Regions from separate parts of the Streptomyces sp. NPDC050416 genome, predicted to be linked through region 2. Evidence: riboswitches for the same ligand, from Rfam matches in the RefSeq annotation. Region 2 holds a riboswitch; each other region holds the start of a gene.
The links. A riboswitch is a leader RNA that binds a small molecule or an ion and turns the genes downstream of it on or off. The one in region 2 is predicted to bind thiamine pyrophosphate.
Positions count from the first base shown of each region.

Region 1: it holds a riboswitch for thiamine pyrophosphate, as region 2 does, so the genes downstream of both, thiO (glycine oxidase ThiO) here and thiC (phosphomethylpyrimidine synthase ThiC) in region 2, are expected to answer to the same signal.
Region 3: it holds a riboswitch for thiamine pyrophosphate, as region 2 does, so the genes downstream of both, ACIBL4_RS29115 (thiamine ABC transporter substrate binding subunit) here and thiC (phosphomethylpyrimidine synthase ThiC) in region 2, are expected to answer to the same signal.

Region 1 is NZ_JBITII010000004.1:294,198-301,452, forward strand. It holds gene ACIBL4_RS14625 (thiazole synthase) at 1-747, opposite strand, end outside; gene thiS (sulfur carrier protein ThiS) at 750-950, opposite strand; gene thiO (glycine oxidase ThiO) at 947-2,116, opposite strand; TPP riboswitch at 2,114-2,225, opposite strand; gene ACIBL4_RS14640 (NAD(P)/FAD-dependent oxidoreductase) at 2,386-3,627, shown strand; gene ACIBL4_RS14645 (helix-turn-helix domain-containing protein) at 3,705-4,070, shown strand; gene thiE (thiamine phosphate synthase) at 4,453-5,136, shown strand; gene metF (methylenetetrahydrofolate reductase [NAD(P)H]) at 5,244-6,167, shown strand; gene ACIBL4_RS14660 (hypothetical protein) at 6,224-7,174, shown strand; gene ACIBL4_RS14665 (phytoene desaturase family protein) at 7,202-7,255, opposite strand, start outside.
Region 2 is NZ_JBITII010000014.1:205,919-213,173, forward strand. It holds gene ACIBL4_RS35330 (LacI family DNA-binding transcriptional regulator) at 1-340, shown strand, start outside; gene ACIBL4_RS35335 (metallophosphoesterase) at 642-1,733, shown strand; gene ACIBL4_RS35340 (hypothetical protein) at 1,917-2,783, shown strand; gene thiC (phosphomethylpyrimidine synthase ThiC) at 2,876-4,660, opposite strand; TPP riboswitch at 4,653-4,842, opposite strand; gene ACIBL4_RS35350 (YibE/F family protein) at 4,915-6,666, shown strand; gene ACIBL4_RS35355 (SsgA family sporulation/cell division regulator) at 6,775-7,209, opposite strand.
Region 3 is NZ_JBITII010000010.1:230,460-237,714, reverse strand. It holds gene ACIBL4_RS29130 (maleylpyruvate isomerase family mycothiol-dependent enzyme) at 1-122, opposite strand, end outside; gene ACIBL4_RS29125 (ABC transporter ATP-binding protein) at 147-1,166, opposite strand; gene ACIBL4_RS29120 (ABC transporter permease) at 1,166-2,830, opposite strand; gene ACIBL4_RS29115 (thiamine ABC transporter substrate binding subunit) at 2,806-3,843, opposite strand; TPP riboswitch at 3,968-4,074, opposite strand; gene rlmN (23S rRNA (adenine(2503)-C(2))-methyltransferase RlmN) at 4,115-5,221, opposite strand; gene ACIBL4_RS29105 (SRPBCC family protein) at 5,428-5,886, opposite strand; gene ACIBL4_RS29100 (phosphatidate cytidylyltransferase) at 6,020-7,171, opposite strand; gene frr (ribosome recycling factor) at 7,171-7,255, opposite strand, start outside.

The DNA of each region.
Region 1 (7,255 bases), on a different contig from region 2:
CGAAGACGCCTCCGCGAAATGCCGCCGAGGAATACGCCCAGCCCGATAAGCCAACCTCCCCGCCTCGACCGCGTTCCTCATGGCGGCAGCCATCAGCACCGGCTCCCGCGCCCGCGTCACCGCCGAGGCGAGCATCACACCCGCACACCCCAGCTCCATCGCCAACGCCGCGTCCGACGCCGTACCGGCCCCCGCGTCCAGAATCACCGGCACACGCGCGTGCTCGACGATCAGCTGGAAGTTGTGCGGATTGCGAATGCCCAGCCCGGAGCCGATCGGCGAGCCGAGCGGCATGATCGCAGCGCACCCCACGTCCTCCAGCTTCCGCGCCAGCACGGGGTCGTCATTGGTGTACGGCAGCACCGTGAACCCGTCGTCGACCAGCGTCTCGGCCGCCTCCAGCAGCTCGATCGGGTCCGGCAGCAGCGTGCGCTCGTCGGCGATGACCTCCAGCTTGATCAGGTCCGTGCCGAGGGCCTCGCGCGCGAGACGGGCCGTGAGGACGGCCTCGCCGGCGGTGAAGCAGCCCGCCGTGTTGGGCAGGACGCGGATGCCGAGCTTGTCCAGGACGGACAGCACCGAGCCGTGCACCGAGGCGTTCACCCGCCGCATCGCGACCGTCGTCAGCTCCGTCCCGGACGCGACCAGCGACCGTTCCAGCACGTCGAGGCTGGGCGCCCCGCCCGTACCCATGATCAGGCGGGACGTGAAGGACGTACCACCGAGGACAAACGGATCGTCGGCCATGATCAGCCTCCTTGGACGGCGGTGAGGACTTCCACGCGGTCCCCCTCGGAGAGGGTCGTGGACGGCCACTGCGCGCGCGGGACGACGGTTTCGTTCAGGGCGGCGGCCACGCCGGACGGCGCGGCGGTGAGGGACTTCACGACGGTGTCGAGAGCCGTACCGGGCCGGACCTCCCGGGGCTCCCCGTTGACGGAGATGTTCATGCGGGCTGCTCCGTGAGTGCGGTGGCGCTGCTGAAGCGCTTCGGCGTGAAGGGGCGGGCCTCCTCGGGGAGCTCACCCGTCGTCAGGACGTGCGCCATCGCGTCGCCGGTGACCGGCGTGAGCAGGACGCCGTTGCGGTAGTGCCCGGTGGCCAGCAGCAGCCCCTCCAGCCCGGTCGGGCCGAGCAGGGGCGCGTTGTCGGGGGAGCCGGGGCGCAGTCCGGCCCGGGTCTCGGTGAGGGGCAGCTCGGTGATGCCCGGGACCAGCTCGTGCGCGTCGCGCAGCAGCTCGTACACGCCGCCCGCGGTCACGGTGGTGTCCCAGCCCAGCTCCTCGCTGGTCGCCCCGACGACCAGCTCGCCGCTCTCGCGCGGTACCAGGTAGACATGGCTGCCGCGCACGACCGCGCGCACGGTCCGGTTCAGGAAGGGCCCGTGCCGCCGCGGCATGGTCAGCCGTACGACCTGCCCCTTCACCGGCCGCACGGGCGGCAGCACATCCTCCGGGACGCCCGCGAGCCGCCCGCTGAGGCTGCCCCCGGCCAGGACGACCTGCCCGGCCTCCAGCGGGGTGCCGTCGTCCGTGACGGCGCCCGTGGCCCGGTCCCGTGCGACGGTGAGCCGCTCGGCCCACGCCCGGTGGAAGACCACACCGGCCCGCTCGCACGCGGTGACCAGCGCCCCGGCCAGCCGCCGAGGATCGATCTGGTGGTCCCCGTCGACCCGCAGCCCGCCGCGCACGCCCGGCGCGAGCATCGGCTCCAGGCGACGGCACTCCCGCCCCGACAGCCACTGCGACTCCAGGCCCGACTGCTGCTGCAGGGCGTGCAGTTCGCGCAGATGGGCCCGGTCGTCGGCGTCCAGGGCCACGGCGAGCGTGCCGCACCGGCGGTAGCCGAGGTCGTGGCCGGTCTGCTCGGTGAGCTCGGCCGCGAAGTCCGGGTAGCGCCGGGCGGAGGCCAGATTCAGCCCGAGCAGGGTCTGCTCGCCGTAGTGCAGTTCCGTGACGGCGGCCAGCATCCCGGCGGCCACCTGTGCGGCTCCGCCGCCCGGTTCCGGGTCCACCACGGACGTGGCGAGCCCGCGCTGCGCGGCCCGCCACGCGGTGACCAGGCCGATGATCCCGCCCCCGATGACGAGGACGTCTGACGTGCGCGTACGCGACATGGGCGTCCAGCCCCTCCCTTCGCCGGCATGACCCGGATCAGGTTCGTACGGTCGGAGGCCGCCAGCCTCCCTCTCAGCCCGGTGCGTCCGGGCTCCCGCGAGTGCATTGCGTTGGCCACCCACCCTAGCCCGCTGCCGTATGCCGCAGTAAGGGAGCCACCACCACGGCCCGCTTCCTCGACGGCCCGGTCCGCGCCCCGGTCGCGTGTGCAGCAGGTCACTGGGTATGAGCACTGACTGACAAAATGTCAGTTGTCTATGGTGATCAGGTGAGCGAGCAGACGCAGGAACCAGGTTCGTCCGCGCCCCGGCGCGTGGTCGTGGCGGGCGCGGGGATGGCCGGTGTGCAGACCGCGGTCGCCCTGCGCGAGCAGGGCTTCACCGGCACCGTGCGCCTGATCGGCGCGGAACCCCACCAGCCCTACGACCGGCCCCCCTTGTCCAAGGCCGTCCTGCTCGGCAAGGCCGAGGGCTCCGCCTTCGACGTCGACTTCGAGGCCCTCGGCATCGAGCTGCGGCTCGGCTGCGAGGTGCGGGGCCTGCGCCCGGGCGACCACGAGCTGGACACCGAGGACGGGCCCGTGCCGTACGACGTCCTGGTCGTCGCGACCGGTGCCGAACCGATCCGGTTGCCCGGGGCGGAGGGCGTGCCGGGCGTGCATCTGCTGCGCACCCTGGACGACGCCGAACGGCTGCGGCCGGTGCTGGCCGGCCGGCACGACATCGTGGTCGTCGGCGCCGGCTGGATCGGCGCGGAGTTCGCCACGGCCGCGCGCGAGGCGGGCTGCGCGGTGACCGTCGTGGAGGCCGCCGAACGGCCCCTCGCCGGGGCGCTGCCCGCCGAGGTCGCCGCGCCGATGGCCCGCTGGTACGCCGACGCGGGTGCCGTGCTGCGGACGCACGCGCGCGTGGAGCGCGTGGAGCCCGGCACGGTGGTTCTCGACGACGGCGCGCGGCTGCCCGCGGACGCGGTCGTCGTCGGCATCGGCGCCCGACCGGCCACGGCCTGGCTGGCCGGCTCCGGGATCGAGCTGGGCCCGCACGGCGAGATCGTGGCCGACCAGCACCTGCGCGCGTCGGTGCCCGACGTGTACGCGGTCGGCGACTGCGCCTCCTTCCCCTCGGGCCGGTACGGCGAGCGCCTGCTGGTGCACCACTGGGACAACGCCCTCCAGGGGCCGCGCACGGTCGCCGTGAACATCGTCGGCCGGGCCTCGGGGGAGACCCCCGCGGTGTACGACCCCGTGCCGTACTTCTGGTCGGAGCAGTTCGGGCGTTTCGTGCAGTACGCCGGGCACCACGCGGCCGCCGACACGACCCTGTGGCGGGGCGACCCGGCCGGACCGGCCTGGACGGTCTGCTGGCTGCGCGGAGACCGGCTGGTCGCGCTGCTGGCGGTGGGCCGTCCCCGGGACCTGGCGCAGGGCCGCCGCCTGATCGAGTCGGGCACGCCGATGAATCCGGCGTTGCTGGGGGACCCGGCGAGGCCGTTGAAGGCGGCCACGGCGTAGCTCGGAAGGCGCGCGGATCCGCCCAGGTGGGCGGGCCCGGCTTCCGACTGTCAGTGGGGGATGGCAGGCTGGTTTCCGTGACCGAGATTGACGCAAAGATCGATGCTCTCGTCCCTGCCTGGCTCACCCTCCCCGACATCGCCGAACAGTTCGGCGTCGAGGTGACGCGCGTGCGGCAGCTGGTCAAGGAGGGCCAGCTCATCGCCGTACGCCGCGGTGAGAACCGCGCACTGCACGTCCCCGCGGCCTTCATCGACGGGGACAAGGTCGTCAAGGGCCTGGCCGGAACCCTGACGCTCCTGCGGGACGACGGCTTCACGGTCGAAGAGATGCTGGAGTGGCTCTTCACCCCCGACCCGAGCCTGCCCGGCACGCCGGCACAGGCCCTGAGCGAGAACCGTGGCACGGAGGTGAAGCGCCGAGCCCAGGCGCTCGCGGTCTGACCCGACCACGACCGAACAACGGTCCGGCGCGCACGCGCGGGGCCGGACCCGAACAACCGCCCGGTGTTGGCCGGGGCCCGTGGGGCGACCCATGGAGCCCCGGTCACGGGGCGGCTTGTGCCCGGCAGGGGCGGGGCGCCGGAGTCACCGGAGCGGGGACTCTCTGCGGCCATGGCAGCACGCCGTGCGCAGGGGCGCCGTGCCGCCCGCCCGCACAGGCGCGGGGGCCCGAGGGCTTCGTCCTGCCATCGGCACGGGTGCGCCTTGAGCCGGTACGCCACCGCACCTGCACCCGCACCCGTGCGCAACCATGGCGTACCCGCACCCGACGGCGCGAGGACGCACCCGCACCCGCGCACCACCAACACCAGGGGGACGACGCATGGCCGCCACAACCGCCACCACCCGCACCACCGCCCGCGCACAGCTCGCCGACGCGCGGGTCTACCTCTGCACCGACGCGCGCAAGCGGCAGGGCGATCTCGTGGAATTCCTGGACGCCGTACTGGCCGGCGGGGTCGACATCGTGCAGTTGCGGGACAAGGGCATGGAGGCGGCCGAGGAGCTGGAGCACCTGGCCGTCTTCGCCGACGCCTGTGCCCGGCACGGCAAGCTGCTCGCGGTCAACGACCGGGCCGACGTCGCCCACGCCGCCGGCTCCGACGTGCTGCATCTCGGCCAGGGCGACCTCCCCGTCCCCGCGGCCCGCGCGATCCTCGGCGACGACGTCCTGATCGGCCGCTCCACGCACGCCGAGTCCGAGGCCGCCGCGGCCGCCGTCCAGGACGGTGTGGACTACTTCTGCACCGGCCCCTGCTGGCCCACCCCCACCAAGCCCGGCCGGCACGCCCCCGGCCTGGACCTCGTCCGGTACACCGCCGCCCTCGGCACCGACCGGCCCTGGTTCGCCATCGGCGGCATCGACCTCGGCAATCTCGACCAGGTCCTGGAAGCGGGCGCCCGGCGTGCCGTCGTCGTACGGGCGATCACCGAGGCCGACGACCCGGGCGCGGCGGCGGCCGATTTCGCGAAGAGGCTGCGGGAGCAGCAGGAGGCCGGTTCGTAGGCCGGTTCGTGGGCCGGTTTGTCCAAGGGATGGACAACAAGTGCACAAATCGGGCCAAAGTCCGATGTCCGGTTGGGGGACCGACCGCCCCTGACTAACCTGCCGGTATGGCCCTCGGCACCGCATCCATCAGATCGGACCACGCGCGCACCGTCCGTGACCTGCTCGCGACCGGCAAAACGACGTACTCGTTCGAGTTCTACGCCCCGAAGACCCCGAAGGGCGAGCGGAACCTGTGGAACGCGCTGCGCCGGGTCGAGGCCGTGGCGCCCGACTTCGTCTCCGTGACCTACGGCGCGGGCGGCTCCACCCGCGCGGGCACGGTCAAGGCGACCGAGGCGATCGCCTCCGACACCACCCTCACGCCCATCGCGCACCTCACGGCGGTCGACCACTCGGTGGCCGACCTGCGCAACATCATCGGCCAGTACGCCGACGCCGGGATCCGCAACATGCTCGCCCTGCGCGGGGACCCGCCCGGCGACCCGATGGGCGAGTGGGTGCCGCACCCGCGGGGCCTCGCCTACGCCGCCGAACTCGTCGAGCTGATCAAGGCGTCCGGCGACTTCTGCGTGGGCGTCGCAGCCTTCCCGGCGATGCACCCGCGCTCCACCGACTGGGACACCGACGTCCGCCACTTCGTCGACAAGTGCCGTGCGGGCGCGGACTACGCCATCACGCAGATGTTCTTCCACCCGGAGGAGTACCTCCGGCTGCGCGACCGCGTCTCGGCCGCCGGCTGCGACACCCCGATCATCCCCGAGGTCATGCCGATCGCCAGCGTGCGCTCGCTGGAGCGGATCGGCTCTCTCACCAACGCCGCGTTCCCGTCCGCCCTGAAAGAGCGGATCCTCACAGCAAAAGACGATCCGGCCGCTGTACGCTCCATTGGTATCGAATTCGCCACGGAGTTCTGTGCGCGGCTGCTCGCCGAGGGAGTGCCCGGCTTGCACTTCATCACGCTCAACAACTCCACGGCGACGCTGGAAATCTACGAGAACCTGGGCCTGCACCACCGACCGCAGGCCTAGACCGTTCGCACCGGTATACGACACACTGCGTTGCGGCGACTGGGAGAGGGGCGTACATGGGCTGGGCGGTCCTCTACATCGCGTTCGGCATCGTCGCGCTGTGGCTGCTGGGCGAGGTGCTGTTGCAGTACAAGGCGCGGCTGCGCTGGCGGCTGCTGGCCTTCGTCGGTTTCCTCGGTGTCGTGGTCGGTGTGCTGATCCCGTCCGTCATCGTGATCGGACTGGGCGCGGCCGCCTTCGCGGTCGGGCAGACCTACGTCACCCTGTCGTTCCGCAGCGGCTTCTCGGCCGGCTGGGCGATGAACGCGCCGAAGCTGGGCGGCGGCAAGGGCCGCCGCGGTGAGCGCGGCCGTCAGGAGCCGAGCCTGGAGGTCTCCGACATGGAGGCGGCCGACGGCGGCTACGGCGACGAGGGCGCCGACTACCGCCGCGACACCACCGCCCCCGCCTACGGCCAGGACGACGACTACGACCGCGACGACGTCTTCACCCCGTCGCGCCCGGTGCAACCGACGGCCGCCGAGACCACCGCCGTCTACGAGCCGCAGCCCGTGCCCGACGACACCGGCTCCTACGGCGTGTACGGCGACACCGGCTACCAGCAGGGCCCGCCCCAGGACCAGTACGCCGCCACGGCCCAGGGCACCGACCAGCCCTACGCCTACGACTACTCGGGCTACGGCCAGCAGCAGGGCTACGACGCCACGGACCAGCAGCAGTACGCCGCCTACTCCGACCCGTACATCGGCACGCCGACCTACGGCGGGGCCTCGTACGACACCTCCTACGGCGACCAGCAGTACTACGCCCAGCAGGGCTACGGCCAGGACCAGTACGCCGGCACCTACGGCGGCGAGACCCCGCCGGCCGGTGTGTGGGTCCCGCAGCAGCGCACCACCGACGAGTACGGCCAGGAGCTGCCGCCGGAGCAGCAGTCGTACCCGTACCAGGGCAACGGGCAGCAGCAGACGCCCGGGAACGGCTTCGACGAGCAGTACCGTTTCTGAGGCTTGAACGCCGCTCGGGCGGCGAGCTCACTGAGAGCCCCGGAACTCCGGTCCCTCCACGATCAGTCCCGCCACCAGCGC
Region 2 (7,255 bases):
CCGGCCCGACGCGGTCTACGGCCTGTTCGACCCGAACGGCACCGACCTGCTCGCCGCCGCCCGCCGCTACGGCCTGCGCGTACCCGACGACCTGCTGCTGGTCTGCTGCAGCGAGTCCACCGTGTACGCCAACACGGAGCCGCCCATCACGACGCTCTCCCTGAAACCGCGCCGCATCGGCACGGCGGTCGTGCAGCTCCTCATCGACGCCATCGAGGGAGTGGACTCCGACCGTCCGGTAGAGCAGGTGATACCGACGGAGCTGATCGTGCGCACGTCGTCCCAGCGGCGCTCGCCGCGCACGACGGTCAGCCCGCCGCGGTCACCCGAGGGGACCTAGACCCGTCCGATCGGGTCAACGAACGTGCGCACCCCTGGGGAGAACGTGCGTACTCCTGGGGAGAAACAGGGCCGGTCCCCCGGAGAGAAGGGATCGTTCTCGCGAAGAGAAGGAAAGCGAGGACGGTCACACGGTGGTCAAAGCCCGGCCCAATCGGGGCGAAAGCCGCGGTGAACTGGACTCTTGCTCTGATTCACCACCCCTGGGTCATCACATGGCGCGATCCGCATTCCTATGATGGGCCCACGACACCCACGGGCCGCTACGACCAGGCAGTCCGATGCGGTGCAGATGCGGCGCGATGGTGGAGGGGTCGATGACTCAGGGGGCCGGTCAGGGACCCGAGGTGGAGCGGACGGCGACGCTGCGCGACTTCCGGGTGCCCGCGTACGTCCACGAGGCCGGTCCGTACGTCCACAGCGCCCAGCCCGGCGAGGTCGCCCCGCCGGCCGAGGAGACCTACCCCGAGGGGTACACGCCGACCGAGCGCGACCTGCCCGTGATCAACCGCGGCGACACCGTCCAGGTGGCCGTCGACCCCGAGACCGTCGCAGCCCCGCAGGCCGACACCGGGCAGGGCCCGCTGTACGTCGTGGGTGATGTGCACGGCTACCTCGACCAGCTGGTGGCGGCCCTCCAGGAGAAGGGCCTCCTCGACGCCGACGGCCACTGGTGCGCGGGCACCGCCCGGCTGTGGTTCCTCGGCGACTTCACCGACCGCGGTCCCGACGGCATCGGCGTCATCGACCTGGTGATGCGGCTGTCCGCCGAGGCCGCCGCGGCCGGCGGCTACTGCAAGGCACTCATGGGCAACCACGAGCTGCTGCTGCTCGGCGCCAAGCGGTTCGGCGACACCCCCGTCAACTCCGGCGCCGGCACCGCCACCTTCCAGGCGGCCTGGCTGCTCAACGGCGGCCAGAAGACCGACATGGACCGCCTCCAGGACCACCATCTGCAGTGGATGGCCCGTCTGGACGCCGTCGAGGAGGTCGACGGCCACCTGCTCGTCCACTCCGACACCACCGCCTACCTCGACTACGGCCGCTCCATCGAAGAGGTCAACGACACCGTCCGCGAGACGCTCACGCGCAACGACGCGGACGAGGTCTGGGACCTGTTCCGCAAGTTCACCAAGCGGTTCTCCTTCCGTGACGAGGGCGGCGCGGACGCCGTACGCTCCCTGCTCGATACGTACGGGGGCAGCCGCATCGTTCACGGTCACAGCCCGATTCCGTATCTCCTGGGCGAGGTCGGCTCCGAGGAAGACGAGGACAGGACCGACCCCGTGGTCGAGGGTCCGCACGTCTACGCCGACGGACTCGCCATCGCCATGGACGGCGGCGTGACCATGGCCGGAAAGCTGCTGGTCCAGCAACTGCCGCTGGATGCGTGAACGTTCACCGGGCAGGCGCTTCCCGTCACAGGACCGGACCTGTGAGGGGCCAATTTCGGTAAACACCCTGTCACCGCCCACCTTCGCGGCTCTACCATCGGCTTATCCGTAGCAGGCTCCCCTCCGTTTCTGCCCGACGGCTCGTCAGCATGCCGAGCCCCAAGCCCTACGGAGCATCGGGGGATGCACATGAACAGCGTTCCGCAGCACCTGCTGAGCGAGGACCGCCAGGAATACGAGCGGATCCTCGATGAGGCGCTGCGCTCCGCACCACACCGTCCGGAACTGGCCGCTGTCGGACAGCGGCTCAACCCCGAGCAACTGCGCACCATGGCGCTGAACGCCACCGCGCTCATCACGGCGGCCGCGTCGACCGAATACCAGCACTACGTCAAGGTCCGCGAGGCACAGCGCAGGCCGGCGACGGCCGACCGGCCGGCCGTGCGCGCATCCGGCTCCTCCGAGCCGGACGCGGGCGCGGCGGGCCTCGCCGCCACCATGGGCGAGGTCGCCGAGACCGCCGGCGCGGGCGCCGTCGCCGTCGTCGCCGTCCTCGCTCCCGTCCTGGCCGGAACCGCCGCGGCGATCTTCCTGCTCGTCGGCTACATCCTTCAGATGCTCAACCCCGAGCAGACGTTCGCCCGGACCATGCTCACCACGGGCTGGGTGTTCGGCGCCGTGACCGCGGTCGCGATCCTCGTCGCCGCGGTGGGACTGCTGATCACCGCCCTGCGCAACAAGCCGACGGCCGAAAGCGACCCGCACGGCGAACTGCACGGGGAGGTGGACCGGGCCAGGGAGGCCTGGCGCGAAGCCCTGCTGGAGCGCGGCATCGTGCCCTTCCTCCGGGAGGCCCTCGTCGACCCGAGCGCGACCGCCGCGCTGCACCACACCTCCCCGTCCACGCCGGTCAGCCGCATCCCGCACCTCGGCTACGACCGCCCGGGTTTCACCAGCCCGGACGACGGCGACCGCGGTTCTCGGCCGAGCTTCAGCAGTCCGGACTACACCAGCCCGGACTTCGGAGGCCCGGAACACCAGCCGGAGTAGCCGTCGGGTCGGTGCCCCGGGGCCGGACCCCTCCCGCGGGCCAGGGGACCAGGGACCACCGGTCCCCGGCCCTCGGCCTGTGTGCGGGCGGCTCAGTCCGCGATGGGCAGGTACACGCGGTTCCCGCTCGCCGCGAACTCCTTGGACTTCTGGGCCATGCCGTCCTCGATCTCGGCCTGGGTGCCGCCGTGTTCACGACGGATGTCGTGCGAGATCTTCATGCTGCAGAACTTGGGGCCGCACATCGAGCAGAAGTGAGCCGTCTTGGCGGGCTCCGCCGGCAGCGTCTCGTCGTGGAACTCCCGTGCCGTGTCCGGGTCGAGGGCGAGGTTGAACTGGTCCTCCCACCGGAACTCGAAACGGGCGTCGGACAGCGCGTCGTCCCACTCCTGGGCACCCGGATGTCCCTTGGCCAGATCCGCTGCGTGGGCGGCGATCTTGTAGGTGATGACGCCGGTCTTGACGTCGTCACGGTTCGGCAGGCCCAGGTGCTCCTTGGGCGTGACGTAACACAGCATCGCCGTGCCCCACCAGGCGATCATCGCGGCGCCGATGCCGGAGGTGATGTGGTCGTACGCCGGCGCGACGTCCGTGGTCAGCGGGCCGAGCGTATAGAACGGAGCTTCATCGCAGATCTCCTGCTGAAGGTCGATGTTCTCCTTGATCTTGTGCATCGGGACGTGGCCCGGGCCTTCGATCATGGTCTGTACGTTGAAACGCTTCGCGATCCGGTTGAGTTCCCCGAGGGTCCGCAGTTCCGCGAACTGCGCCTCGTCGTTGGCGTCCGCGATCGAGCCCGGCCGCAGTCCGTCGCCGAGGGAGTACGTGACGTCGTACGCGGCGAGGATCTCGCAGAGTTCCTCGAAGTTCTCGTACAGGAACGACTCCTTGTGGTGCGCGAGGCACCAGGCCGCCATGATCGAGCCGCCGCGCGAGACGATGCCGGTCTTCCGATTCGCCGTCAGCGGCACGTACGGCAGGCGCACGCCCGCGTGGACCGTCATGTAGTCCACGCCCTGCTCGGCCTGTTCGATGACCGTGTCCTTGTAGATCTCCCAAGTCAGCTCCTCGGCCCGGCCGTCGACCTTCTCCAGGGCCTGGTAGAGCGGCACGGTGCCGATGGGCACGGGGGAGTTGCGCAGTACCCACTCGCGCGTGGTGTGGATGTTGCGGCCGGTGGACAGGTCCATGACCGTGTCGGCGCCCCAGCGGGTCGCCCAGGTCATCTTCTCGACCTCCTCCTCGATGGAGGACGTCACCGCCGAGTTGCCGATGTTGGCGTTGACCTTCACCAGGAACCGCTTGCCGATGATCATCGGCTCGATCTCCGGGTGGTTGACGTTGGCCGGCAGTACCGCCCGGCCCGCCGCGATCTCGTCGCGGACCACCTCGGGCGAGACGTTCTCCCGGATGGCCACGTACTCCATCTCGGGCGTGATCTCGCCGCGGCGGGCGTACGCGAGCTGCGTGACCGCCTTGCCGTCCTTGCTGCGGCGCGGCTGACGCGGCCGGCCGGGGAAGACGGCGTCGAGGTTGCGCAGGCCGCCGCGCGGCGAGGTGTGCTTGATGCCGTCGTCCTCCGGACGGACGGGCCGGCCCGCGTACTCCTCGGTGTCGCCACGCGCGATGATCCAGTTCTCGCGCAGCGGCGACAGGCCCCTGCGGACGTCGGTGTCGACGAGCGGATCGGTGTACGGGCCCGACGTGTCGTACAGGGTGACCGACTGCCCGTTGGTGAGATGCACCTGACGGACCGGCACGCGCAGGTCGGGGCGGCTGCCCTCGACGTACGCCTTGTGCCAGCCGATGGACTTCCCGGCCTCCTCGGACTGTGCGTCCTGAACGGAGGCAGGCGTGCGTGCGTCCTTGTTGGTCATGAGACCTACTCCCTACGCCGGCATTACCCGGTAACAGGTTCGGCGGTCGACGCAGCGGCTTCCGTCTGCCGACGTTCCGTGTGAAACATCACTCGACTTCGGTGATGTTTCATGTGAAACATCGCTGGGACGGAGGTCAGCGCCCTCTCAGCCCGGTGCTCCGAGCTCCCGCGTGTACAAAAGGTGCCTCCACGCTAGCGGCAATTCTGGCGCGGTGAACAGAGGGCCCCCCTCGTTCTTGCGATGATCGGTCGGTGACCACGACGCAGCGTCCTCCTTACCCACCGCCCGAACCGCCCCGCGGGTCCGGCGCCGGCGACGGCGACGGCCGTGGGCGTGAGCACGATTTCGCCGCCGGGGGCGGGCTCGGTCCTGCCCGCGGGCAGACGCACGCGCACCGGCCCGGTCCCGGGAACGGACAGGGCGGCGGTCCGGCCGGTCCGGCCTCTTCGTACGGTGCCGGCTCCGGAGGCTGGCAACCCACCGGCTCCGGAGCCGGTTCCAGGGAAGGTGACGCGCACAGCGGAGGCGACGGGTACGGCGGAGGCGACGGGTACGGGCGCGGCGGAGGCGACAGGCCCGGCGGACGCGATGGATACGGCGATGGACACAGCCCCGGCGGAGGCCACGGGCACGGTGGCGGCGACAGGCACGGCGGAGGCGGCCACGGGCATGGTCACGGAAACGGGCCCGGCTCCGAGCCCGGCGGCGGGCACGGGCACAGTCACAACCACGGTCCTGCCACGCCCGTCTCCATGCACCTGCGCAAGGTCATCGCGGCGGTCCTGATCCCGTTCGCCGCCGCCGTGCTGGTCGGTCTCGCCGTGCTGTGGCCGGGCGGCGCCCCGCCGCACGAGCGCACCGGCGTCGGCTTCGACCGGCAGACGCAGGAGGGCTCGGTCACCAAGGTCGTGGCGGTGAGCTGCAAGGAGGCCGGCGCCTCGGGTGTCCCGCCGACCGGCGACACCTCCACCGCCGAGGGTTCCTCCGCGGTGCAGCAGGAGAAGGGCACCTGCAAGCGGGCGACGATCCGGGTCGACAGCGGCAAGGACAAGGGCCGTACCTTCACCGAGATCGTCCAGCCGGACCAGTCCCGCCAGTTGGAAGAGGGCCAGGAGGTCGTGGTCGCCTACGAGCCCTCCGCGCCGAAGGATCTCCAGTACTCGGTCACCGACATCAACCGCCGCCTGCCCATGGCGCTGCTCGCCGGCATCTTCGCCCTCGCCGTCGTGGTCGTAGGGCGGCTGCGCGGTGTCATGGCCCTGGTCGCGCTGGCCATCAGCTTCCTGGTGCTGAACCTCTTCATCCTGCCCGCGATCCTTCAGGGCTCGAACCCGCTGCTCGTGGCGGTGGTGGGCGCGAGCGCCATCATGCTCATCGCCCTGTACCTGTGTCACGGCCTGTCCGCCCGGACCTCAGTGGCGGTGCTCGGCACCCTCGTCTCGCTGCTGCTGATCGGTGTTCTGGGCTCGCTGTTCATCGACTGGGCCGCGCTCACCGGCAACACCGACGACAACACCGGTCTGATCCACGGCCTCTACCCGACGATCGACATGAGCGGTCTACTGCTCGCCGGCGTCATCATCGGATCGCTCGGTGTGCTCGACGACGTGACGGTCACGCAGACGTCGGCGGTCTGGGAGCTGCACGATGCCAACCCGACCATGGGCTGGCGTGGCCTCTACCGCGCGGGGATCCGGATCGGCCGCGACCACATCGCCTCGGTCGTCAACACGCTGGTCCTCGCATACGCGGGTGCCGCGCTGCCGCTGCTCCTGCTGTTCTCCATCGCGCAGAGCGGTGTCGGGACGGTCGCCAACAGCGAACTGGTCGCGGAGGAGATCGTGCGCACGCTGGTGGGTTCGATCGGCCTGGTCGCCTCGGTGCCGGTCACCACGGCCCTGGCCGCGCTGGTGGTCTCGGCCGATCGCCCGGGAGCGCAGCCCGCTGCGGAGGCCGCCGCGGCCCCGGCACGCGGGGGGAAGGGCCGGCGCCGCAAGCGCTGACGGCTCGTGACCTGTGAAGCCGGTTGTCCCGTCGTACGGAGAAGCGTTCCTGCACAGCTCGGCGGCATCCGGTGAAGCGTTACTCCACCGTGCCGCCCGACGGATGTCTCAGCCGGCGCCCTGTTCCGCCAGGATGCGGTCCAGGGCCTCGTCGAGATGGGCGTCGAAGTCGGCGAGCGAGCCCTCCTGGCCCAGCGGCACCAGCTTGTCGGTGCGGTCGAGGAAGGCGACCAGCGGTGCCGTCGAGGACCGGAACAGCGCCTGGTCGCTGCCCACCTGAAGCCGGATCAACACCTCGCCCAGCGAGTCCGGTTCGACCGGCGTGACCCGCACATCGCCCTCCCCGCACGGCCGGCCGACACCGTCGATCAGCAACTCCCGGCCGAAAGCCCAGGTCACCGGGGCATCACCGGGCAAGTGGAAAGTCAGCCTGACGGCATAGGGATCACTGGTCTCATAGCGCAGTTCCACCGGAATGCGGAAGGAGAGCTCCTCGGACACGAGAAAGCTCATCATGACCTCTGCCTGTACGGACTCGCGCATCGCTAACCCCGTCATTCGCCGTGGACTGGCCGGGAACGAACCTCTG
Region 3 (7,255 bases), on a different contig from region 2:
GACCAGTCGGGGCAAGTGGGCACGGTTACGGACAGATCCGCGCCGGAGGTGACCACGGACCTCAACAGGCCCACTTGGTGGGCGATTTCGTCGCAGTAGCGGTCGTGTGCGAGTAACGTCATGCCCGCACCCTAGGGGGTGTCCGATCAGTCGAGCACCACGATTTCGGCGGCGTCGAACTCCACCCCGACCTCGTCCCCGGGCTCCGGCGCCGCCCGCAGCGCACAGGCCGCCTCCAGGCGCGGGGCGTCCTCGGGTTGGAGGTGGACGGCGACATGGGTGCCCTTGAAGGTGCGCGCGGTCACCGTGCAGCGCAGACCCGCGCCGACGGGCACCAGGCGCACACCGGCGGGCCGCACGAGCAGGGTCCGTGTGCCCTGCGGGGCATCCTCCGGCACGGGCACCTTGCCCCACGGCGTGTCCGCGGCCTCCGCCCCGACCGTCGCCTCGACGACGTTCTCGAAGCCGAGGAAGCGGGCCACGAACGCGTCGGCCGGCCGCTGCCACACCTCAAGAGGCGTACCGGACTGGGCGATCCGCCCGTCCCGCATCACCACGACCCGGTCGGCCAGCGCGAAGGCCTCCCCCTGGTCGTGCGTCACGGCGAGCACGGTCGTGCCCAACCGGCCGAACAGCTCCTTCAGTTCGACGACCAGCCGCTCCCTGAGCGACCGGTCGAGCTGGCCCAGCGGCTCGTCCAGCATCAGCAGCCGGGGGCTCGGCGCCAGGGCCCGCGCCAGCGCCACGCGCTGCTGCTCCCCGCCGGACAGCGCCGCGACGGCCCGGCGGGACGCGCCCGGCAGACCGACCAGGTCCAGCAACTCCTTTACGCGGTCGGCCTGTTGCCGCTTCGACGCCCCGTGCATACGCAGTCCGAAGGCGACGTTGCCGCCCACGTCCCGCTGGGGGAACAGCTGGTGGTCCTGGAACATCAGCCCGACCCCGCGCCGGTGCGCGGGCACGCCGGCCTGGTCGCGCCCGTCCAGCACCACCCGCCCGGAGTCGAGCGGCTGGAGCCCCGCCACGACCCGCAGCAGTGTCGACTTGCCGCTGCCGCTGGGCCCGAGCACGCACACGACCTCGTGCTCGGCGACCTCCAGATCGACGGCGTCCAGCACGGCACGCCCGCCGAAACGGACCGTCGCACCCTCCAGGGCCAGCAGCATCAGAACTCCCCGCTCCGGTCGGTGCGAAGCCTCTCCAGTACCAGCAGGGCCACGGCGCACACCACCATCAGAACCGTCGAAAGGGCCATCGCCTGGCCGTAGTTCAGCTCCCCGGGCCTCCCCAGCAGCCGCGCGACCGCCACAGGCAGCGTCGGGTTGTCGGGCCGCGCGATGAACACCGTCGCCCCGAACTCCCCGAGCGACACCGCGAAGGCGAACCCGGCCGCGATCAGCAGCGCCCGCCGCACCATCGGCATATCCACCTCGCGCCACACCCGCCAGGGCGAGGCCCCCAGCACCGAGGCCGCTTCCCGCAGCCGCACGTCCACCGCCCGCAGCACGGGCAGCATCGTCCGCACGACGAACGGCACACCGACCAGCGCCTGCGCGAGCGGCACCAGGATCCACGTGGACCTCAGATCCAGCGGCGGCTCGTCCAGGGCGATCAGGAACCCGAAGCCGACGGTCACCGCGGACACCCCGAGCGGCAGCATCAGCAGCGCGTCGAAGCCGCGCACGAACCGCCCGGCGTCCCGGCGGGTGAGCGCGACGGCGGCCAGGCCGCCGATCACCACGGCGATGGCGGTCGCGGCGACGGCGTACTCCAGTGAGTTGCCGATCGCCGCGATCGGCGCCACCAGGAACACCCCGCCGTCGTCCCTGGTGAGCGCCCGGTAGTAGCCAAAGCCTGGTGCGTCCAGCGAGCGCTGCACCAGCACGGCGAGCGGCAGCAGGAGCAGCACGACGACGGTGACGAGCACCCCGCCCAGCAGCGCCCACTGCCCCGTGCCGCGCGGCCGGCGCGCGGTCACGGCCGGGTCGACCAGCCGCAGGGCGGTCTCCCGCCGTCGTACGGTCCAAGCGTGCAGGGCGAGGATCGCGCCCACCGCGACGAACTGGATCAAGGTCAGCACGGCCGCCGTGGACAGGTCGAAGATCTCCGACGTCTGCCGGTAGATCTCCACCTCCAGGGTCGAGAACGTGGGGCCGCCGAGGATCTGGACGACACCGAAGGAGGTGAAGGTGAACAGGAAGACCATGAGCGCGGCGGCGGCCACGGCGGGCGCGAGCGCCGGCAGCGTGACCTGCCGCCAGGCCCGCAGCGGCGACGCCCCGAGCATCCGCGCGGCCTCCTCCTGCCGCGGGTCGAGTTGCGCCCAGAGCCCGCCGACGGTCCGTACGACGACCGCGTAGTTGAAGAAGACGTGCGCGAGCAGGATCGCCCACACGGTGGTGTCCAGCCGCACGCCCCACAGCTCGTCCAGCAGCCCGCCGCGCCCGACCAGCGCCAGGAAGGCCGTACCGACGACGACCGTCGGCAGCACGAACGGCACGGTCACGACCGCCCGCAGGACCTGCTTGCCCGGGAAGTCGAGGCGCGCGAAGACATACGCGCCGGGCAGTGCGACCAGCAGCGTGAGCACGGTCGAGACGACCGCCTGCCAGGTGGTGAACCACAGGACGTGCCGGACGTCGGACTGCGCCAGCACCTCCCCGATCCGCCCGAACTGCCAGACCCCGTCGACCTCCAGACCGCGCGCGACGATCGCGGCGACGGGGTAGGCGAAGAAGACCGCGAAGAACGCGACGGGCACGGCCAGCAGACCGGACCGCGCCGCCGCGCTCCTCTTCCGGGCGGCTACTTCAGTACGAGCGAAGTCCACGACTTGACCCACTGGTCACGGCGGTCGGCGATCTTCGCCGGGTTCATGGTCTCCGGGTCCTTGGCCTGCGGCCCGTACTTCACGAACTCCGGCGGCACCTGGGCGCCCTCGCGCACCGGGTACACGTACATGTTGAGCGGCATGTCCTCCTGGAACCGCTCGCTGATCAGGAAGTCGAGGAGCGCCTTGCCGCCCTTGGTGTTCTCGGCGTTGCTCAGCAGCCCGGCGTACTCGACCTGCCGGAAGCAGGTGCCCTGCGCGACCCCGGTCGGTGCCGCGGCGGGTTTCGGGTCGGCGTAGACGACCTCGACGGGCGGCGAGGAGGCGTACGACACGACGAGCGGCCGGTCGCCCTTGGCCTTCTTGCCGCCGGCCGAGCCGGAGAACTCCTCGTTGTAGGCCTGCTCCCAGCCGTCGACGACCTTCACGCCGTTGGCCTTGAGCTTCTTCCAGTACCCCTCCCAGCCCCCGTCGCCGTACTTCGCGGCGGTGCCGAGCAGGAAGCCGAGGCCGGGCGAGGAGGTGGAGGCGTTCTCGGTGACCAGGAGGTTCTTGTATTCGGGCTTGACCAGGTCGTCGAAGCTGCGCGGCGGGTCGAGCTTGTGGTCGGCGAAGTACTTCTTGTCGTAGTTGACGCAGATGTCGCCGGTGTCGATGGGCGTGACCCGGTGCTCGTCCTGGTCGGCCCGGTACTCCGGCGCGATCCGGTCCGAGCCCTTCGCCTCGTACGGCTGGAACAGGCCGTTGTCGAGGGCGCGGGACAGCAGCGTGTTGTCGACGCCGAAGAAGACGTCGCCCTGCGGGTTGTCCTTGGTCAGGATGGCCTTGTTCACGGCCTGCCCGGCGTCGCCGTCCTTGAGGACCTTGACCTTGTAGCCGGACTGCTTCTCGAAGGCCGCGATGACGTCCTTCGAGGCGGCCCACGAGTCGTGGCTGACGAGGGTCACGGTCTTGGAGTCGCCGGACCCCTGGCCGCCGTCGGACGACCCGCACGCGGCGAGCGTGCCGGCCATGCCGAGCCCGACGGCCACCGCCGTCAGCCGCTTGATGGTGTGGCTCACTGGATTCCTCCTGGAGGACCAGGAGAAGACGCGGCCCTGCCCGGGATCTCTGGGAGTCCCGGGCAGGGCGCAACAGCTCGAGTGATGACCGATCTCCCTACCCAGAATGACCTGGGCCAGGTTCGGAGGGTCTGCGGCCGTGTGCCGCACTCTCAGCGCTGTGGCGCTCCCCTGTCGGAATATGAAGGTGTCGGAAAATACGGTTGTGCTTACGCCGGTCAGACTACCGTTCGGTGGCCGCGAGCTGACCACACGCCCCGTCGATCTCCTGACCACGGGTGTCCCGGATCGTCACCGGCACACCATGGGCCGCGATGGCCTCCACGAACGCCTTCTCGTCCTCCGGCCGGGAAGCCGTCCACTTCGACCCCGGCGTCGGGTTGAGCGGGATCAGGTTCACGTGCACCGGCCTGCCCTTGAGCATCCGCCCGAGCCGGTCACCGCGCCACGCCTGATCGTTGATGTCCCGGATCAGGGCGTACTCGATGGACAGCCGGCGCCCGGACTTGGCGCTGTACTCGAAGCCGGCGTCCAGCACCTCGCGGACCTTCCACCGGGTGTTCACGGGGACGAGGGTGTCGCGCAGCTCGTCGTCGGGGGCGTGCAGCGAGATCGCGAGCCGGCACTTGAGGCCCTCGTCGGCGAGCCGGTGGATGGCCGGGACGAGTCCGACCGTCGAGACGGTGATCCCGCGCTGCGAGAGCCCCAGCCCGTCGGGCTCGGGGTCGGTGAGCCGCCGGATGGAGCCGAGGACCCGGTTGTAGTTGGCGAGCGGCTCACCCATCCCCATGAACACGATGTTGCTCAGCCGCGCCGGCCCGCCCGGCACCTCGCCGTCCCTGAGGGCCCGCATACCGTCCACGATCTGGTGCACGATCTCGGCGGTGGACAGATTCCGGTCGAGCCCCGCCTGCCCGGTCGCACAGAACGGACAGTTCATCCCGCACCCGGCCTGCGAGCTGATGCACATGGTCACCCGGTCCGGGTAGCGCATCAGCACGGACTCCACGAGCGTCCCGTCGAACAGCCGCCACAGCGTCTTGCGCGTGGTCCCCTGGTCGGTCGACAGATGCCGCACGACGGTCATCAGCTCGGGAAGGAGCGCCTCCTGGAGCCGGCCACGGGAGCCGGCCGGAATGTCGGTCCACTGCTCCGGATCGTGCGCGTACCGCGCGAAGTAGTGCTGCGACAGCTGCTTGGCACGAAACGGCTTCTCCCCGACAGCGACAACGGCCTCCTTGCGCTCAGCAGGAGTGAGGTCGGCGAGATGCCGCGGCGGCTTCTTGGCTCCGCGCGGGGCGACGAAAGTGAGTTCTCCGGGTGCAGGCATAACCCATCCAGTGTGGCAGATCAACTCCGGTGCCCCAGGCCGGAGCGGGGTGGGGGCGGTCACCCCTGATCGCCATCTGCCATCGCCGCTCGGCCTCGCACGGCCCAGGGACGGTCCACGGTTCAGTCAGCATGCCGTTTTCGAGGGCCACGGCGGTGAGCCCCTGTCTGAACACAGAAGGGCCCGTCACACAGCGGCCGTACCCCTCAGAGGCCCTGCTCTCCCGTGTGCTCCAGCCGGTCCTTCAGGATCTGCTCGTTGCGCGGCAGTTCCTTGCGGACCTGGGGGCGTACGACGAGCGGGACGAGGACCTTGCCGACGCCGTGGCCCTCGAAGTCGACCTCGATCGTCACGTGGGAGCGCCGTCCCTCGTCGAACGGCTCGACCTCGCCGTGCACCCGCGCCCGGACGGGGCCGTCGACACCCCGCATGCCCCAGCTGTGCGGCGGGTCGTACTCCGTGACCTCCATGGTCATCGGCATGACCCGGCGGCCGACGTGCCGGGTGACCCGCATCCGGGAGCCGACACCGACCGGCCCCTCGTCGAGACGTTCCGCGGACACGGCACTCAGCTGCCACTCCGGCAGCCGCTCGGCGTCCGTGACGTAGTCGTAGACGTCCTCGGGGCGCCGGTCGACATCGATGGTCTGTCGAATGCTGGACATGATGTCCCCCTTTGCGACGTACACCTGAATCGTCCCACGTGGAGACGTCGCAGGCACCTCCGCACAACGGCAGCGAGCCCCCGCCGGTCACCCGGCCGGAGCTCGCCATACGATCCGTAAGAGCCGTATCGCCTCAGCCGGACCCGACGAAGAGCACGAGCAACAGCCACACCACCGGAGCCGTGGGCAGCAGTGAGTCCAGCCGGTCCATGATGCCGCCGTGCCCCGGCAGCAGCGTGCCCATGTCCTTGATGCCCAGGTCCCGCTTGATCATGGACTCGCCGAGATCGCCCAGCGTGGCGCTGACCGCGACCGCGAGGCCGAGCACCAGGCCCTGCCACCAGGCACCGTCGTCGATGAGGAACTGCATGCACAGCGCGCCCACGACCATCGCGAAGGAGATCGCACCGAGCAGACCCTCGCGGGTCTTTCCGGGGCTGATGCGCGGGGCGAGCTTGTGCCGGCCGAAGCGCCAGCCGACCGCGTAGGCACCGGTGTCGCTCACGACCGTGAGCAGCAGGAACGTGAGCACCCGCTGCGCCCCGTCGTCCGCCGTCAGCATCATCGCGACGAACGTCGCCAGGAACGGCACGTAGAACGCCGCGAAGACGCCCGCCGTGACGTCCCTGAGGTAGTTCTCGGGCGGTTCCGTCATGCGCCACACCAGCACGGCCAGTGCCGTGAGCGCCATGGCGACCCAGGCGCCCTCGGCACCCCGGACATACCCGGCGACGACCATCGCGGCACCGCCGAGCGCGAGCGGCACGAGGGGCGCCCGGATGCCCTTGCGTTCGTCCAGCCGCTTGGTCAGCTCCCACAGACCCACCACCACGGCGACCGCGATCACACCGACGAACACGGCCTTGACGACGAACAGCGACGCGACGATCACCGCGCCGAGCCCGACCCCGACCCCTATCGCGGCACTCAGGTCGCGACCCGCGCTCTTCTTCTGCGGCTTGGGTGCCGGCTCTGCGGCGTCGGGCATGGGCTCCGGATTCGTCTCGTTCCGGACCGGAGAGCCGCTCAGCCGAGCAGCCCCCCGGTCGTCATCCTGGTTTCCGCCGTACGCGGCTACGTCGGGCACGATGGGCATGGGGCGAGTCTGAGGCGCTTCATGCGCATCGTAAGCGGGACCCGCCGGAGCGGCTCCCTGGACGTGCCCCTGGCCAGGGGGGTGGGCATGCCCATTCCCATGGGTGTGGGAGTGCCCATGGGAATGCCCTTGGTCGGTGGGCCCCCAGTACCCGGCCTGTGGCGGCGCCCCCCAGGAAGAGTCGTTCATCAGACCTCGAGCAGCTCCGCTTCCTTGTGCTTCAGGAGCTCGTCCACCTGCGCCACGTACTTGTGGGTGGTGTCGTCGAGCTCC